Linked DNA regions of Salinivibrio kushneri. The protein of the gene in region 2 interacts with the protein of the main gene of each other region in a pairwise test. Links are inferred from orthologs where the notes say so. Each region holds a gene or a part of one and is shown on either strand. Other genes may lie near its edges. The genes, in order: grxD and bolA.

Region 1 (3,269 bases), 1.2 Mb from region 2 along the record:
GATCAGGATCGCCTTGTATTGCCACACACCGGCGAACGCTTACCTCCTATTTGTCTACTTTACTGGTCGCGACTTTTAGCAAGGCTGACAAGCATGAAAGAAAGTAACCAAAAAAGCCGATTTCCCCTCGACACGGACAAATTTTTGCGCAAACTGGGTAGCTTAATTACAAAACCAGAGATATCCCTGCAGTGAAGCTGCAGCCACAACACCCATAACAGGAATGTTTAATGAACCCGGTAGTCATTTCAGTCTGCGTCATGCTGGCATTGGCGCTTATGCGTGTAAATGTCGTTGTCGCGCTCACGTTCAGCGCCGTCCTTGGCGGCTTGGTCGGTGGTCTTAGTATTTCCGACACCATTAGTGCTTTTGAGGGCGGACTGGGTGGCGGTGCCACCATTGCCCTGAGCTATGCGATGCTCGGCACCTTTGCCGTCGCTATCAGCCGTTCTGGGATCACGGATGTGCTTGCGCACTCGGTGATCCGCAAGTTAAACGCGCGTCCAACCGATGCCAACACCGCCACCTTTAAATATGTTGTTTTAGTCCTTTTAGGCCTGTTAGCGATTTCGTCGCAAAATGCGATTCCGGTCCACATTGCCTTTATCCCTATTGTGATCCCTCCACTATTGCATGTGTTCCAACGCTTAAAGCTCGACCGTCGATTGGTCGCTTGTGTGCTTACTTTTGGCTTGATCATGCCCTATATGGTGTTACCGGTCGGTTTTGGCGGCATCTTTTTGAACAACATTTTGCTCAAAAATCTCAATGACAATGGCTTAGATGTGGTCGCGAGCCAGGTTCCTACCGCGATGCTGTTGCCTGCTGCGGGTATGGTCGTTGGCCTGTTGATCGCCACCTTTATCAGCTACCGTCAGCCACGCCAATACAGTGAAAAAGACGTCTTAAGCGCTGAGCCGGAAAACCAAGGCATTCAATCGCGCAACTTGTGGGTCGCCGCGATTGCCATTGTTGCCGCATTAAGCGTACAGCTAATGGCCGGCTCAATGATTGTGGGCTCGTTGGCTGGTTTTATGGTGTTTACCTTTGGTGGCGTGATCCGCTGGAAAGACACCCAGGATGTGTTTACCAAAGGCGTGCACATGATGGCGATGATTGGCTTTATCATGATCACCGCCGCGGGCTTTGCCGCCGTCATGAAAGCCACGGGTGGCGTGGAATCCTTGGTCGCGTCCCTATCTGGCTCAATTGGTGAGAATAAGCCACTGGCGGCCTTTTTAATGCTGGTGGTAGGACTTCTGGTCACCATGGGGATTGGCTCGTCATTCTCGACCATTCCCATTATCGCTACGATTTATGTGCCACTCTCACTGGCATTCGGTTTTTCACCGATGGCAACGATTGCGTTGGTTGGCACCGCAGCAGCGCTAGGTGATGCAGGCTCGCCAGCATCTGACTCCACCTTGGGCCCCACATCGGGGCTGAATGCCGACGGTCAGCACGAGCATATTTGGGATACAGTCGTCCCCACCTTTATTCATTACAACTTGCCCTTGATTGTCTTTGGTTGGCTTGCCGCCATGGTGCTCTAAGCGGATGTTCTAAAGCCATAAAGTGTGTTTTAACGCATTGATGAAGACGAAAAAGCCACGTCCATGACGTGGCTTTTCAATGTCTGTCACATCAGTAACAGCGTTATTCGTTTTCGCTCGCATCACGGCGCTCGGCCGCTTCTTTGACCAATGGCTGTAGCTCACCTTTTTGGAACATTTCCAGAATGATGTCACAACCACCGACCAATTCACCTTCAATCCAAAGTTGTGGGAAGGTTGGCCACTGCGCGTATACAGGCAGCTCTGCGCGGATATCTGGGTTTTGTAACACATCCACATAAGCAAATTTTTCGCCACACGACATAAGCGCTTGAGAGGCTTGTGACGAAAAACCACAGCTTGGCAGTTTTGGCGACCCTTTCATGTAAAGCAGAATCGCATTTTCTTCGATTTGCTGCTTGATTTTGTCCGTTGTTTCCATTGCTTCCTCGAACACTGTCTGTGAATCTTGCCTTGATTCTACTGGTTAACAAGCCGGAAAAAAATGCCTAAATCTTTTGTGGGATTAGGCATAAAAATTTTACTGCGATCCTTTTAATAAAGTAAAAACTTGCTAAACTACACTCAGCAAAACGAAAATAGTAGCCACACCCGATGCTTAGGTGCTGAGTTGTTCGCGTGAGCATTCATGGCCAACAACACACATGAGCACCGGTGATGGACTACAGGAAGCACTCTCACGATAAAAACGGAGATATAAGCAATGTCATTCCAACTACCAGAACTCCCTTTCGCAAAAGATGCACTAGAACCACATATCTCAAAAGAAACCTTGGACTATCACTACGACAAGCACCACAACACCTATGTAGTGAAGCTTAATGGTCTGATTGAAGGGACTGATTTTGAAGGTAAGTCACTGGAAGAGATCATCAAAACCTCTTCAGGCGGTGTATTCAACAATGCCGCGCAAGTGTGGAACCACACCTTCTACTGGCACTGCCTAAGCCCTAACGGTGGCGGTGAGCCAACCGGTGACGTTGCGGACGCAATCACTAAAGCGTTTGGCTCTTTCGACGAGTTTAAAACTCAATTCACCAACGCAGCAGTTACCAACTTTGGCTCTGGCTGGACCTGGCTGGTGAAAAAAGCAGATGGCTCAGTGGCGATCGTCAACACATCAAATGCCGAAACCCCACTGACTCACGACGGTGAAACGCCACTACTGACTGTGGACGTTTGGGAGCACGCTTACTACATCGATTATCGTAACGTACGTCCAGACTATCTGGCTGCCTTCTGGAAGCTGGTTAACTGGGACTTCGTCGCGAAAAACTTCGCAGGCTAAGTCAACTGACGACAACAAGCTCGAAGCTAGGAGGCGTTTATCGCCTCCTTTTTTATGCGCGCTTAATAGACTGGAACTAAGCGACAAAGAAAATCGGACACAAAAAAGCCGCCAACTCTGTTGACGGCTTGCTACGGTTATCGCTCGGTGATTAGTCTTGCGCTTTTTCCGACAAGATAATACGCAACGTACGACGCAGAGGCTCTGCCGCGCCCCACAACAGCTGGTCACCCACGGTAAAGGCATTCAGGAAGTCGTCACCCATTGCCAGTTTACGTAAGCGACCCACCGGCACAGACATGGTGCCTGTTACTTTGGCCGGACTCAGATCCGTCATGGTGACATCGCGCTCATTGGGAACCACACTGACCCAGTCGTTATGTGACGCAATCATGTCTTCAATTTCA
Region 2 (2,995 bases):
CCGTTGGTCGAGGTGGTCAAATTGAAAAGTTGGCCTTTGAATAGGTGGCCAAGGTAGGCACGCGTCACCGAGAAGCGGTTTTTACCTGGCGACAACCAACCAAACAGCTCTTTTTCGTTGCCTTCACGCAATACAGACACTTGCAGGTGGAAGCGACCCAAATAAGCATGCGGGCCAGAGGCTTTGGTTCCCGAGAGCACAGAGCCAGAAATAACACGGCTTTCACCCGCCATTAGCTCGCCATCAGTCAACTCATCAAGATTCGCGCCTAACTGCGTGCGCACCAAGCGTGGCTTGTTAACCATCGGGCCTGCCAATGACACCACACGGTCAGTGTTGATTTCACCGGTAAGGAACAAGTGGCCAAACGCAATCACATCTTGGTAGTTCAGATGCCACACCTTTTTCTCCATGCTTGCTGAGCGCAAGTGGTGGATATGGGTGCCAACTAAGCCTGCTGGGTGAGGACCAGCGAAGACATGTTGTTCAACGTTAGGTTGCTGACTGGTGGGTAACTCAACATCCGCCTTACAGACAAACACTTTTTTGTCAGTTAAGCGGGAGAGTACATCAAGACCTGCAACGAATGCCTCTTTTTGCTCATCAATGATCACCTTCGGATCCGCGGCGAGCGGATTGGTGTCCATTGCATTTACAAAAATAGCTTCCGGCAACGCATCAATAGCGGGCGAACGGCTAAACGGGCGCGTGCGGAGCGCAGTCCACATCCCCGATTCAACCAATTGATCAACTACCGCTTGACGCTCAAGAGACGCCAGTTGCGAAGCTTCATACTTGCTGAATGTGACTTGCTCGTTACCATCGACTTCAATGACGACAGATTGAAGAACACGTTTGGCACCGCGGTTGACTTCAACCACTTTACCAGCTGCTGGAGCAGTAAATACCACACCTGGGTTTTTCTTATCTTCGAAAAGACCCTGGCCTTTTTTCACCACATCACCCACTCGCACATGCATCGTGGGGCGCATTCCAACGTACTCTTCGCCAAGCAAGGCGACTTTCTTGACAGCTGGGCCATCATTTATCACCTGAGCAGGAGTCCCAGCAATGGGGATATCCAAACCCTTTTTTATTGTAATCATACGCACTTGCACTACATTAACGGGAAAAAGAATTCTGTTATTGCGCAGTTAAAGACACGACTTTCGACTGTATGGTGGCCTGAGGGCGCACCGTCGCAACATCCTGCTAACCATAACGTTACACAAAGGTAGCCTAGGTTAGTCTTTAAGCACGGCATTCTATCACTAACCCCAGTATTGATTCTATGGGTATTGTCACTAGGGCGTGGCAATTATGCATACCTGTTCAAACAATGCTCGTTGTAAGCTCACAGTTTTACTGTTGTTTTTTTGCTCGCCTTAAGGTTACGTTCCCCGACTACACGCCCTTAGCGTTGTGTGCCAAGGGGCGCGTTGACACGATCGCCACCGATGACTTTATGTAAGAATTTGTTGCCATAACGTGAAGAATCAACACGCCTAAGCATGTTGGCTAACCATTATTTCAAACCGCCACCGCGGCATGCTGGCGAATCTGGTGCTTGCGCCTGCTCTTGCCACTCTTCTGGGGTGTAAGTATGAATAGCCAATGCATGAATATCATTGGCAAGCTCGTCCGCCAAGGTGGTATTGATAGCACGATGACGCTGTATTAAACGCTTACCTTCAAACTCATCTGACACTACGACAACCTTGAAATGACTCTCTGCGCCTTCGGGCACATTGTGCATATAGCTTTCATTGCGGACATCAAGATGAACAGGCGCAAAAGCGTGTGCCAGTTTCTCTGTAATTTGCGTTTGAATTTTCATGGCTTCCCCAACCTATTAAGGGCAAGTTGCCCAGATCTTAGTCGTTATCGATAAAATTGCGAATTCAATAGCCTGATCACGTCATCATTAATGGCATACGCACCGAGTTTGAATTGCAGTTGTGGTGTGAGTGCGACAATATACGCAGTCTGTGACCTCCGACGCAAACGCTCTCATGAAAACACAACTTGCGATTCCAGGTAGCGAATCGACCCTGACATTGCACCGCTACCCACGCCGAAAAAATGAAACGCTGCAAGCGTTTGATGCAGCAGATGAATATATGGTGGAACACGCTAGCAACTGGCCATTAAAAGACGGGGCGCGGGTTTTAGTTCTCAACGATCAATTTGGCGCCTTAAGTTGTTGGGCATGCTCGCAAGGTTATGAAGTGATTCAAATCAGCGATTCTGTCGTTTCACAGCAAGCAACCACCGCAAACCTTAAGCAAAACCAGCTGCCGCCTATCCATCAACTTTCGAGCATGGAGGCGCTACCTACCGCCCTCGATGCGGTGATGATGCGGGTGCCTAAAAGCAGTAAAATGTTAGCGTGGCAACTCCAGCAACTGGCTTCTGTAACAACGCCGGCCACACGCATCCTCGCCGGTGCCAAGGCAAAAGAGATCCATACCTCCACACTGAATCAGTTTGAGCACTGGCTTGGCACCACCACCACCTCATTGGCGAAGAAAAAAGCACGTTTGATCTTCCCCACTGCGGACGCTCCTGCACAAAAACCGAACGATCCGTGCAGCTATGTCAATGTGCCTGAATTTTCGATGCGTCTGGCTAATTGGCCAAACGTTTTTTCAGCCAAAAAACTAGATATCGCGGCTTACTTAATGCTTCCGCAAATCCCAAGCTCGAACGAAGAAAGAAAAATTCTGGATCTTGGTTGTGGCAATGGTGTGCTTGCCCTGCAGGCGGCCCGCACCAATCCTCAGGCATACATTTATGCCGTCGATGAAAGCCATATGGCCGTCGCCAGTGCGCAACACAACCTTGAAAGCCATGGTATTGACCCAAGTCGCTTTGAATGTTCAGCACGGGATTGCTTGACCGATTTTGACCACACAGATATCGATCTTGTGCTGTGCAACCCACCGTTTCATCAACAACAGACCATCACTGATCATATTGCGTGGCAAATGTTTTG

The links.
Region 1: the proteins of bolA (region 2) and grxD interact in binary tests that used the Escherichia coli proteins (3 or more experiments, as listed by UniProt). The link is inferred for Salinivibrio kushneri from one-to-one orthologs.

What each region holds. Positions count from the first base shown.
Region 1 is NZ_CP114588.1:1,901,481-1,904,749, forward strand. The notes cover bases 327-3,269. They hold grxD (Grx4 family monothiol glutaredoxin), read right to left. Parts: upstream 1,996-3,269; coding sequence 1,657-1,995; downstream 327-1,656. Other genes in these bases: N8M53_RS08980 (Na+/H+ antiporter family protein), read left to right, coding at 327-1,553; sodB (superoxide dismutase [Fe]), read left to right, coding at 2,278-2,862; asd (aspartate-semialdehyde dehydrogenase), read right to left, coding at 3,014-3,269. Also shown: more of N8M53_RS08980, read left to right, coding at 231-326. UniProt on the Escherichia coli protein: Monothiol glutaredoxin involved in the biogenesis of iron-sulfur clusters.
Region 2 is NZ_CP114588.1:699,972-702,966, reverse strand. The notes cover bases 182-2,850. They hold bolA (transcriptional regulator BolA), read right to left. Parts: upstream 1,838-2,850; coding sequence 1,526-1,837; downstream 182-1,525. Other genes in these bases: N8M53_RS03425 (methyltransferase), read left to right, coding at 2,013-2,850; N8M53_RS03435 (Na(+)-translocating NADH-quinone reductase subunit A), read right to left, coding at 182-1,106. In the rest of the region: more of N8M53_RS03435, read right to left, coding at 1-181; more of N8M53_RS03425, read left to right, coding at 2,851-2,995. UniProt on the Escherichia coli protein: Transcriptional regulator that plays an important role in general stress response. Has many effects on cell morphology, cell growth and cell division. Acts by regulating the transcription of many genes, including dacA (PBP-5), dacC (PBP-6), ampC and mreB.